DNA from 3 places in the Priestia sp. TGN 0903 genome. Region 2 is predicted to be linked to each of the others. Evidence: riboswitches for the same ligand, from Rfam matches in the RefSeq annotation. Region 2 holds a riboswitch; each other region holds the start of a gene.
The links. Region 2 has a riboswitch for S-adenosylmethionine ahead of ACRPLY_RS02590 (Na+/H+ antiporter NhaC family protein). Riboswitches for the same ligand answer to the same signal wherever they lie in the genome.
Positions count from the first base shown of each region.

Region 1 (4,191 bases), on a different contig from region 2:
AAAGAGATGAAAAATGAATTCCGTTTGGCAACAAATGACGACGCGGATAACTTATTGAACTTAACTCTACAAGCATATAAGCCTATTCGAGAGCTAGGCATTCCTTTCTTAGCAGCTACTGCTGATCTTGCCCTCGTTAAGAAAAATATTTCTCAAAACCTTTGCTATGTATACGAAGAAGATAAAAGAATCGCTGCCACTGTATCTATACGAATGCCTTGGGGAGAACATCCAGGTCCGTTTGCTGTTCCACACTTTTGGTGGTTTGCAGTGGACCCGTCGTTTGCCAGGAAAGGCGTTGGATCTAAGCTGCTTCATCTAGTAGAGGAAGAGGTAATAAAAAATACGTTTAAATCGCCAGGTGTGTCTTTAGGAACAGCAAAAGAACATCCTTGGTTAGTTGAGATGTATGAACGAAAAGGATATGTTCAAGCTAAAGAAAAGCACCTTGCAGAAAGCTATACGACCGTATTTCTTTATAAAAAATTCAATGAGGTACACTCTTTGTCGTAAAAGATAGAGAAGTGGTCTAAATTAAGAAATGTGAAAGAGTGATAAATATGACAGATCAATTACTACTAAATACGCTAATAGACATACGCCGTGAGCTGCACCGGTTTCCAGAGCTTTCAATGAAAGAATATGAAACAACTAAACGTATTAAAAAGTGGTTAAAGCACTACGATATTTCTATAGCGGATGCATTCCATTTAGACGTGGGAGCAGTAGCGGAAATTGTGGGAGGAAAGCCGGGACCTACTATCGCTATTCGAGCTGATATTGATGCGCTGCCAATTGAAGAAAAAACCAATCTGCCATTTGCTTCTGAAGTGAACGGTGTTATGCACGCATGCGGCCATGATTTTCATACGGCTTCTATAATCGGAGCAGCCATTCTTCTCAAAGAGCGTCAGCAGGAGCTTTGCGGTACGGTTCGATTTATCTTTCAACCGGCCGAAGAAACGGCTTCTGGGGCAAAAATGCTCGTTGAAAAAGGTGTGCTCGAAGGAGTAGAAGCGATATTTGGGATGCATAACAAACCGAATCTTCCTGTAGGAACCATTGGTGTCAAATCGGGACCTTTAATGGCAAGCGTTGATCGTTTTGAAATTGACGTCAAAGGAGTAGGCGGTCACGCAGGTATTCCAGAAAAAACAGTAGATCCGATTGCTGTTGCTGGTCAAATTGTTACTAGTTTACAAACCATTGTCAGCCGTAATCTCAGCCCATTTCAAAATGTTGTTGTCAGCATAACTCAAATCCACGGAGGGAGCTCGTGGAACGTCATTCCTGACAAAGTAACGCTTGAAGGAACGGTGCGTACCTTTCAAGAAGAAGCGAGAGAAAAAATACCGGCTCTTATGAAACGATCTGCTGAAGGGATTGGAGCAGCTTTCGGGGCTTCAGTAGACGTTAAATGGTATCCGTATCTTCCTGTAGTAAACAATGATGATACGCTGGAAAAATTGGTTATTAACGCTGCAGAGAATCTTAGTTATCAAGTCGTAGAAGCTGAACAATCGCCTGGAGGAGAAGATTTTGCCGTATATCAGCAGCGTGTACCAGGATTTTTTGTATGGATGGGTACGGCTGGAGAATATGAATGGCACCATCCTTCTTTTTCATTAAATGAAGAGGCATTACTTGTAGCAGCTTCTTATTTTGCTAATCTAAGCTTTGACTTTTTGAATTCATTCCATTACCAAAAAAATTAAAATATTTTTATTTTTCTATTTACGCGGATGGAATTGTTTGATAAAATAAATTTTAAATTAAAAAAGTTATCACGAGTGGACGAGAGATCTGGCTCTTTGACTCCACAGCAACCTACGAATGTAAGGTGCTCCTACCAGCAAAGCATGTGCTTTGGGTGATAAAACGGGTGAAAAACTCATTTTGCATCAAAGCAAAATGAGTTTTTTTTATTTTTCTAAAAGGAGAGGGTTTTATGAGTCATACAGCAGTTGCAGCACATACAGGAGAGAAAGCATTAAAGGAAGCCGTAAAATTATTAGGAAAGCATTATCAAGTAGCTTATCGTGAATTAGAAACATTTTATGAAATTGTGGTCGAAAACCATGTTCGTACATATGCTGTAGGCATAGATATTAAAGATGTACAAAAAGCAAATGAACTAGAAATTTATTCATCATGCTGTTCCAAGCTTGAGCGAGTAGGCTGTCTTTTATAGAAGAAGTTTGCTCGCGCCTCTATTTTTTTAGTGTTTTTAAATAGAAAGCATGTTTTTTGACAATTGAAGAATCTGGTGGGTATAATCATTACTCACTAGGTTTTAAAATTAATCATAAATTGTCGAAATTTTTACACAAATTAAAGGTTACATTCGAAATGAATTGTGGTATGTTATAAAACAAGAATATTTTATGAAAGGAGCATTGAAATGGAAATGTCTCTTGAACATGGAAACGATGCAGGAAGCGAACAGCTTATTGATCGTATCCTAGACTTTTTAGAAGATGACGAAAAGTAAAAAAAAGAGTGTGCGGTGCTAGCCCTAGCCGCGCACTCTTTTTTTATCATGTGCGTCAAGGAAGCGCATACTATGATACATAGGGATAGAATGAAAGGGTCTCTGTCAAAGGGATTGACGAATCGTTTTGTTTGATGGAAAATTTAGAAAAAGGAAAGAGATGAAGGGTATGTCGAACAAAACATCTTTGTATCAAACAAAAGAACAGTTAAAGAAGCTTGTAAGCGAATTGGTTTCTATACCTAGCGTGACAGGAACGATGGCAGAAGTGGAAATGGCTGAATCGATAGCGTCGTATTTATTGAAGCTGCCTTACTTTCAAAAAAACGAGCAAGTTGAGCTTCATTCAACAGGAGACGGGCGATCGATTGTCACAGCTTTTGTTGAAGGAAAAAATACGAATAAAACAGTTGTATTAGTCAGTCATTACGACGTAGTGGATGTACAAGATTATGGACAGTGGAAAAAGGATGCTTTTCACGCTGATACGTTAACGAGTACTTTTTATAATGATATGGAACAAGTTCCGGCGCACGTACAAAAAGATATGATAAAAGGAGACTGGCTTTTTGGCCGAGGAACGATGGACATGAAAGCAGGTATTGCTCTGCATATCAGTATGATTGAACGAGCATGCAACGGAGAGTTTGACGGAAACATCCTGCTTCTGTCGGTACCGGATGAAGAAGTAAATTCGCTCGGAATGAGAAAAGCAGTGCCTGTTCTTTTAGAACTTGCGTGCAAACATCAGCTGGATTTTTCTCTCATGCTAAATGCAGAACCAGTGTTCAGCCGCTATCCTGGTGATCAAACGAACTATGTGTACTCAGGATCGATTGGCAAGATCATGCCAAGCTTTTTGTGTTATGGAAAAGAAACTCATGTAGGGGAACCGCTAGCTGGTTTGAATGCTAATTTACTAGCTTCTTATTTAACAACAGAAATAGAACTAAACGTTGATTTTTGCGAAAAAGTAAGAGATGAAACGAGTCCACCTCCTACGGTGCTGATACAAAAAGATTTAAAAGAAGAGTATTCCGTTCAAGTTCCGCACTCTGCCGTTGTATTATTTAATTTATTTATGTTAAACCGCTCTCTTAAAGAAGTAACAGATCTGCTGTTGAAATCGGCTGACAAAGCGGCTTTGAATGTAAAAAAACATTATAATAAAGCTGCTCGGCAGTACGCTGTGGGAATGGAGGGTTCATCCCTTGACGTGAACGTATGGACGTATGAAGAACTTTATACTCATGCAGTCAAACAGCACGGTGAAAAATATGTGCAAGAAATGGAAGCGGCACTTTTGGCACAAGAAGATGATGACAGAAATAAAACCATTAAATTAGTAAACTCTTTAGCTGGTTTATGTAAAGAAGCAGCTCCGATGATAGTCTTATTTTTTACGCCGCCTTTTTACCCGGCCGTTTGTTCACATGATGATCTCTTTGTACAAAGGATTTTGTCAAACGTACAGGCAGCTGCCAAAGAGCAATTCCAAGTGGAGCTAGTTGAACAAAGTTATTTTGGCGGAATTTCGGATTTAAGCTATGCCAGCCTGCAGCACCCGCTTCATACATTTAACACGTTAGTAGCCAATATGCCTCTATGGAATAAAGGATATCATATCCCGCTAGAAGAGCTAGAGGAGCTGAAGATGCCGGTGCTGAACATTGGACCGCTGGGAAGAGATGCGCATCAAT
Region 1 covers NZ_JBOZGL010000004.1:204,476-208,666, reverse strand. The annotation lists gene ACRPLY_RS15560 (GNAT family N-acetyltransferase) at 7-513, shown strand; gene ACRPLY_RS15555 (amidohydrolase) at 561-1,715, shown strand; SAM riboswitch class I at 1,779-1,880, shown strand; gene ACRPLY_RS15550 (hypothetical protein) at 1,949-2,191, shown strand; gene ACRPLY_RS15545 (M20/M25/M40 family metallo-hydrolase) at 2,661-4,191, shown strand, end outside.
Region 1: it holds a riboswitch for S-adenosylmethionine, as region 2 does, so the genes downstream of both, ACRPLY_RS15550 (hypothetical protein) here and ACRPLY_RS02590 (Na+/H+ antiporter NhaC family protein) in region 2, are expected to answer to the same signal.

Region 2 (4,191 bases):
GCTTTTCTAACGCTTGAGAGGCCACTCCTTCTAAAAGCAGACTGAAATAAGGATGATTAATAAAAGGCAAGACGACGGCAATCATATTTGTTTTCCCTTTTGATAAGTGAACGGCATTAATGTTTTGTTCATAATTAAGTTCTTGAATTACTTCTTCTACCAGACGGCGCTTTTCTTCTTTTACATACGGATGATGATTTAAAACCCGTGACACGGTCGAAACAGATACACCAGCTTTTTTTGCGATATCTCGGATATTTGTCATGTTTTCACCTTTTTCTCTTGCGCTGAAACGCGTTTCATACTTTATTCTCATTATAAAGTGAAAAAGCAATAAGCTAAACCCGTTACAATCATGTTTTTATTCACTTTTATAAGGAGGTCATATCATGGGTATTTTATTATTCATTTTATTATGCGGAATTGAAATCGGAGGAGCGGCTTATGCACTTAAACAAAATGAGACACTTTGGAAGGAGCTAGATGAAAAAAAGCCGACTGATTTTTTCAAACAGTAAAAAACCCTTAAAAAGAATGTTCTTTTTAAGGGTTTGATATTACGCAGCTTCTTTAGATGATTTTGATTTTTTATTTAAACGAGGAAAGCCAATTACAATCGCAATGATACCGCAAACCGCTGTTAACATTGGATAGAATGTAAATGGAATAATCTCAACCGGTGAAACTTTAGCAAATCCTGCTGCGAGAAGCATTTGTGCACCGTAAGGGATAAGCCCTTGAACGCTGCATGAAAACAAGTCGAGCAGACTGGCTGATTTACGATTATCAATTGAATACTTATCAGAGATTTCTTTCGCTAACGGACCTGCTGTAATAATTGAAATCGTGTTATTAGCCGTGGCTAAATTTGTTAAACTTACTAATCCAGCGATACTGAATTCTCCGCCTTTTTTTGTTTGAATGCGTCGTGTTAATAGGTTCAATAAGAACTGAATACCGCCGTTATAGCGAATGAGTTCAACCATTCCGCCAATTAAAAGAGATAAAATAATTAATTCCGACATTCCGCCAATACCTTCTGTCACAGTTTTAGCAAGAGAAGAAAGCGTGTAGCTTCCGTCAGCTAATCCAATCACGCCGGCTAATACAATTCCTCCGGTTAAAATACTTAATACGTTTGCACCAAATATGGCAGCGACGAGTACGCCGACATAAGGCAAGATTTTAAACCAGCTAAAATCTTTAATTTCTACTGATGACGTATTGCCTAGCGTCATTACAAGTAATAAAATCACTGTAACAATCGCTGCAGGAAGGACAATAAAAAAGTTTACTTTTAATTTATCTGACATATTTGTTTTTTGCGTACGAACTGCCGCAATGGTCGTATCAGAGATTACGGATAAATTATCTCCAAACATTGCACCACCAACAACAGCAGCAATTGCCAATGTAATCGATACATGCGCCTGCTCACTGATTCCTACAGCGATAGGCCCTAACGCAGCGATCGTTCCCATTGACGTTCCCATCGAAATTGAAATGAATGCGCCAATAACAAAGATTCCGACTACCACTAAGCTTTGCGGAAGCACAGACAGAGCTAAGTTTACCGTTGAATCAACAGCTCCCATGCCTTTAGCGACTTGAGAAAAAGCACCTGCCAAAATAAAAATAAGTACCATAATAATGATATCAGGATGCCCTGCTCCTTTAGCAAAGCGTTCCACTTTTACATTAAGTGAATCTTTGCGGTTCATAGCCAGCGCCACAATGGCTGCAATGATAATAGCTACTAATACAGGCAGCTTATAAAAATCTCCCGTTATAATTCCTGATCCGACAAACAGGACTAAAAAGACGCCCAGCGGTAACAGCGCCCAGCCGTTTCCTTTTTGTTGTTCCATTCTCAACACCTCTTGTTTACGTAATAAAAAAAGACCTCTTCTTATTGATAAGAAGAGGTCTCTTATTTGTATCATAAGATTACCCTTCTCATCTTCCAAACGAAACATCGTCTGCTGGATTTGGCACCGCACTGCGTACAGCCAGTTGCCGAGACATCATAGGGCCAGTCCCTCCGTCTCTCTTGATAAGAAGTTTGTAGTTGTTTTAAAAATAGTCTTTCACTACTGTAATCTCTTTTTATTTAATTGTCAAATGCTATTTTAGAAAAATATATAGTGTGAAAATTCTCACATCAATTAGCTACGTCACGTTTTAAAAACGCCACCCACGCTACGCCCATAAAGAAGACAAAGTGTGCAACTAAGATGAAGATTGAAAATGGAATTGTCATTCCGTCAAACATCGTCTTCATTCCGTCCATATACTGCACAAAGTTTGTGTTGGCGAACAGTAAAAATTTCCCCCACCATAAACCTAGCTCTGATACTAGTCCTGTTACAGCTTTTGCGCCGATACTTATGACAATAGCTAGACTTGAAGCAAGCGCGCTGTTTCTAAATAAAGACGACAGCATAAAAGCAAACGTCATCATCATAAACGTTTCCATATACGCGCTGTCATACGTAAGCGTAATGTTTTTAAGCAGCTGCGCATCTCCTTCTAGACTAGCAAATCCAAAGAACAATGCTCCCCATACAAACGAAAAAAGCAAATAGCTCAGCAAGTAATACAAGCTAATTAAAACGAGCGTTATGTACTTGGACGTTAAAATCGTTGAACGTCTAGCAGGGCGAATTAAAAGAAGCTTAATGGTACCCGCTTCAAACTCTTTTGCAACCATTGATCCTCCAACAGCAAGCGCGAAAAATTGAACGAGGATCAGCATGCCTGCACTAAATGACAGGAAATTCAATATGTTGTCTTCCGTTCCTGCGCTGTTTGCTACTTTCTTCATTAAAAGAGCCATACAAAGAGTTAAGATGCCGATTGTAATAAACGTGACTTTTGTACTTCTTTTGTAAAACCATTTCATATGTTCATTTTGAATTAACTTAAGCATGGTGCTCTCCCTCCGTAACGGACATAAACGAATCTTCAAGCGTCTCATAAACAGGAGTGATTCGGTAGACTAAAATATCGCTGTCCACTAATTTTCTATTCACAGCTGGAATTTGTTCTTTCATAATCACTACATCAATACTATCGGATTTTATTGTTACTTGGAATTCTTGAGATAAAAGATCCGCTGCTTGTTGCACGTCAGATACTTCAAATTCTACATACATCCCTTGATCTTGACGATTTGGAGATAGATCTTGAACAGCTTTTAACTCGCCGTTTTGAATAATACCAACGCGGTCACATAATGCTTCCACTTCTTTTAATAAGTGGCTCGCGATTAAAATTGAAATACCTTCTTCCCTGCAGAGAGTTTGTAAATATGTACGAAATTCTCTCATTCCCGCTGGGTCTAGACCATTTGTTGGTTCGTCTAGTAAAAGCAATGCAGGCTTATGTAAAATAGCTTGAGCTACTCCTAAACGCTGTCTCATCCCAAGGGAATACGTCTTCACTTTTGCATGAATGCTGTTTTCAAGCTTTACTAGCGCAATCACTTCATCCAAGCGTTCTGCTGTGATCCCTTCATGCATATTCGCAAAGTGTTTTAAATTTTGATAGCCCGTCAGATAATCATAAAACTCAGGATTTTCAATAATCGCTCCAATTGATTTCATAGCTGATGTAAACTGTTCTTTTAAAGGAAACCCATTGACGGTAATTGTTCCCTTTGTTTCTTTAATGAGTCCTACGACGGTACGAATGAGCGTTGTTTTTCCAGATCCGTTCGGACCAAGCAATCCGAAAATCTCACCGCGCTCAACCGATAAGGATACATCATGCAAAATGGTTTTCTTCCCAATTACTTTACTGACATGATCTACTTGTAGCACTGTTTCTGTCATCATGTACATCCTTTCTTTAATTAGCAATACGCCTTCTATTGTTTCTCTTTTTTAACTATTTGTCTACTATAACCTTATTTTTGGAAAAGTAGCCCATTCAAATCATTCGTATTATCCGCTTACATTTGATAAAATAAAACAAACCTTAGTTAGAGGAGGACTTCTACATAATGAACTTAACCGTATACCTTGCCGGGCAAATTCACGATAACTGGCGAGACGAAATTAAAAACCAAGCAGAACAATTAAACCTTCCCCTTACCTTTGTCGGTCCCATGACAGACCATGACCGCTCCGACAACATTGGAGAAGAAATTTTAGGAAAACAGCCTAATGCTGTCTTAAAAGATGAAGCTGC
Region 2 covers NZ_JBOZGL010000001.1:494,856-499,046, forward strand. The annotation lists gene ACRPLY_RS02580 (LacI family DNA-binding transcriptional regulator) at 1-265, opposite strand, end outside; gene ACRPLY_RS02585 (hypothetical protein) at 390-518, shown strand; gene ACRPLY_RS02590 (Na+/H+ antiporter NhaC family protein) at 558-1,868, opposite strand; SAM riboswitch class I at 1,954-2,060, opposite strand; gene ACRPLY_RS02595 (ABC transporter permease) at 2,162-2,929, opposite strand; gene ACRPLY_RS02600 (ABC transporter ATP-binding protein) at 2,922-3,833, opposite strand; gene ACRPLY_RS02605 (YtoQ family protein) at 4,004-4,191, shown strand, end outside.

Region 3 (4,191 bases), on a different contig from region 2:
TATAGCCGACTAACGCAATGGTTGTTACTGTCAAACCGGAAATCAAAGCTGGCAGCGATTCAGGTAACAGCACTTTAAAGATAATAGTGCTTGTTGTGGCTCCCATTGATTTAGCAGCTTCAATAACACCTTTATCAATTTCACGCAGACCAATTTCTACAAGACGCGCATAAAATGGTGCTGCTCCAACAATTAAAGCCGGTAACGCTGCATTAGCGCCTAAAATACTTCCTACCAATGCTTTGGTAAATGGAATCAGTAAAACAATTAAAATAATGAATGGAATGGAACGAAAGATATTTACAACCGCCGACACAATGGCATATAAAGGTTTGTTTTGCCAAAGCTGTCCTTTGGACGTTAAAAATAAAAGCAAGCCCAATAAAATACCTAGAACAAATGTGGCTACAACTGAAATAGCCGTCATATATAGTGTTTCATTTGTCGCTTGAATAAAATCATCTAAAATAACGTTTGGAAATAGTTTCTCAAGCATTTGTCATTACCTCCACTTCTACCTGCTGCTCATGAATGTATGCAATGACTTTTTCAACTTCTGTTAATTCTCCGTCTAAATGAACGAACAACGTCCCGTATGAACCTGTTTGTGTATGAGAAATCTTTCCTTGCAAAATATTAATCGTTACATCAAACTGTTTTAAAATCGTTGTAATGAGCGGTTGCTCTGCTTTTCCGCCAACAAACGTCAGCTGAATAATTTGCCCGCTTGGATACAGCTCTTTTACTTGTTCAATCGTTTCAAACGTTTCCTCTGGTTCAGAAATCTGTTGAACGAATCGTTTTGTAATCGGCTGCTTAGGTTTTCTGAATACTTCTAGCACTTGTCCTTCTTCTACTACTGCCCCATTTTCCATAACGGCTACTCGATGACAAATTTTACGAATGACGTGCATTTCATGAGTAATCAATACAATGGTTAACCCTAGCTTCTCATTAATATCTACTAACAGATCTAAAATAGAATCTGTCGTTTGAGGATCAAGCGCTGATGTTGCTTCATCACAAAGCAATACTTTTGGATTGTTCGCTAGCGCTCGAGCAATCCCAACACGCTGCTTTTGTCCGCCGCTAAGCTGTGATGGATAAGCATCTTCACGCCCTTCAAGCCCGACTAGCTTAATAAGTTCGTCTACTCGTTTCATTCTTTTTTCTTTTGAAATCCCTGCTATTTCTAACGGAAAGGCAATATTTTCTCGTACCGTACGCGACCACAAGATATTAAAGTGCTGAAATACCATACTAATTTCTTGTCTAGCTTTTCTGAGTTTTCCGCCTTTAATTTTTCCAATATCATTACCTGCTACTTCGACCGTTCCTGTCGTTGGTGTTTCTAATCCGTTTAGCAAGCGAATCAAAGAACTTTTCCCCGCTCCGCTATAACCAATAATTCCGTAAATTTCTCCTTGGTTAACGGTTAGATTCACATTATCAACAGCTGTTACTTGACCGCTTTTGGCCTGATAAATTTTTGTAACGTCTGTTAATGTAATCATATTTCTTCACCTTCTTTAATAAAAACTTAATTATGTTAGGTTGCCCTATAGGATGAAAAAGCCGTAAAACAATTTTCCCCATTAAAAAAGCCTCTCTGCGCATGACAGAAAGGCTCGATATTTAATCCTTTCTCTCATCTTTCAAAGCGCATAGCTTTGCAGGAATTGGCACCATTTCAGTTAGTCTGACGGTTGCCGGGTTTCACAGGGCTCAGTCCCTCCACCTCTCTTGATAAGAGTTCGCAACAATTATTTTGTTTTTAGGAAATATTCATTCATTTATGAACATTCATGAGTGTGATTTTAGCATGTGTCAGATAGGCTGTCAACAGATTTTGTTCTTGGGATAATATCCCAAGATTTCAACAGCCCCAACGGTTCGCTCTCTTTCAACTTCTTCATTTTAAACAAACGTTTGATTATCGAAGCTCCTCGAGTACGTGCTCGATGGAATGAAACGCGTAGAGTTTTTTTACCATTTCACCATTTTCCACTTCAATCAAACAAGGTACGCTTTCAATAGAAAATAATTCTGCTTTTGAAGGCATATAATTTAAATTGCTCATTCCGATGGTTACATCCGGCAGCATCGCTTCTGCCACGGTTAACATTTTTTTTGCCAGCTGACATGTCCCGCAAAAAGGCGTATGGAAAAAGATAAAGGCTCTTTCTCCTTCTTTTAACTGATCATCCAGCTGTTTTTCGCTCCATTCTTGCATGTTGCTCATTCCTTTTATGTTAAAAATTCTGCATTAACATCGATATTGGCACTCAGCAATACTGTTGCTATGTGATGTCTAGGGGCGGCAGCAACTTCTCGGTACATTTTATCAATATATAGATGCTCTGCTTCCGGAAGCTCTCGTTTAAATTGTTTTCTCAGCTTATTCCCTGAATCATCAGAGTCAACGAGTATGTATACCTCTTTGTTAAACGTACAGTCAATAATTTCATCCAGCTTTGATAAACTAATCGTACCGTTTGTACAAATAATTTCAATTGGTTCTCGAATGATATCTTGAATACGCTTTTTATCTGACTTTCCTTCGACAATAATTACTTTTTCAATTTCAATTAGCCCCATTTTCATCACCCATAATCGTCAGTTGTATAGTAACATCATTTCTTTATGCTATACAATATTCGTTAATGTATCACAGTTCACCTGTTTTTTAAAAGAAATTTGCAAGAAAGAACTCTTTTAAAAGGCAGTTTAGGCCATATTATCTCTATAAAACAAGAAAAACAGCGGCAGTTGCCACTGTTTAGCACCATCCTGCTTCTTCATCGCAGTCTGTATATTTTTGCGTTTCACCTTGTTTTTGTACGTCCGCGTATTGATAGAACTTATTATTTTCTTGCGAATATCCTTCTTCAAAGCGGTATTCATTGCCGCTTGTTCCGTAGCTAACTTCACCAATTGGCTGCTTATCAACGTATAATTTCATACCGCCGTCATGAAATTTAGCTGTAACGCGATCTGTAACGTCCATTTTTTGTTTTTCAAACATAAAAAGACACTCCTTTAGCTTGTTTACTAATAGAGTGTCCAGTCAAAAACTTTTCATAAAGACAATTTATGGAGGAATATTATCCTTCGTTTGTCATTTCTTCGTATTGCTCTGCTGTCATCAGCTTGTCTACTTGAGAAGCATCAGATGGTTTGATTGTAATCATCCATGCTTCTTCGTATGGAGATTCATTAACAAGTTCAGGACTATCGCCTAAGTTGTCGTTTACTGCTACAACTTCACCGCTAATTGGTGCGTAAAGCTCAGAAACTGTTTTTACTGATTCAACGCTACCAAACGGCTCGTCAGCTTCTACTGTTGCTCCTACTTCTGGCAGTTCAACGAATACGATGTCTCCAAGCTCAGCTTGAGCGAAATGTGTAATACCTACGCGGACAACGTCTCCTTCTGTTTTTACCCATTCATGCTCTTCAGAATAACGCAAATCTTTTGGTGTACTCATCTTAATCCCTCCAAAATATGTATCGTAATTTGTTTATATAAAAAGCGCCTTCAACGTGGAGAACACTTTCTACAACCTAAAATAACTTCCTATTAACAGTGTAACGTAAAAGGTAAAAATTTTCTATTTGAAAACTTACTTCCACACGTCCTCAAACTGCTCTTCTTTGAAACCAAGCGTTACTTTTTGTCCATCTGTTAGCAGCGGACGCTTAATTAACATGCCATCTGACGCAAGAATAGACAGAAGTTCGTCTTCACTCGCACTGCTTACTTTATCTTTAAGACCTAACTCGCGATATTTTTTACCGCTTGTATTAAAGAATTTTTTTAATTCTAGGCCGCTGTTCTGATAGTAAGCTTGCAGCTGCTCTTTTGTTGGCGGATTTTCTACAATATGAATTTCTTCATATGCTACTCCGTTATCATCGAGCCACTTCTTTGCTTTTCGGCACGTACCGCACTTTGGATATGAATAAAAAAATAATGACATTTCGTCAACCACCCTTTATTTTAAGCTTTTTTCGTATTTTAACACATCCTTTATCATTTACCTAGATAGAGGCTTCTTAAACAAAAAGGAGCTCGCAAAACGAGCTCCTTTTTCCTTAAACTGTGAACTTCTCTACTTCTAGAAGCGTTTTTGCAACCTCGCGCTTTACGCTAATTACATTGATTGGTGTATAGCGAGTTAATTTGCGAAG
Region 3 covers NZ_JBOZGL010000006.1:66,095-70,285, forward strand. The annotation lists gene ACRPLY_RS19785 (methionine ABC transporter permease) at 1-496, opposite strand, end outside; gene ACRPLY_RS19790 (methionine ABC transporter ATP-binding protein) at 489-1,514, opposite strand; SAM riboswitch class I at 1,646-1,753, opposite strand; gene ACRPLY_RS19795 (thioredoxin family protein) at 1,934-2,233, opposite strand; gene ACRPLY_RS19800 (toprim domain-containing protein) at 2,248-2,598, opposite strand; gene ACRPLY_RS19805 (YusG family protein) at 2,780-3,025, opposite strand; gene gcvH (glycine cleavage system protein GcvH) at 3,105-3,488, opposite strand; gene ACRPLY_RS19815 (arsenate reductase family protein) at 3,624-3,980, opposite strand; gene ACRPLY_RS19820 (acyl-CoA dehydrogenase family protein) at 4,096-4,191, opposite strand, start outside.
Region 3: it holds a riboswitch for S-adenosylmethionine, as region 2 does, so the genes downstream of both, ACRPLY_RS19790 (methionine ABC transporter ATP-binding protein) here and ACRPLY_RS02590 (Na+/H+ antiporter NhaC family protein) in region 2, are expected to answer to the same signal.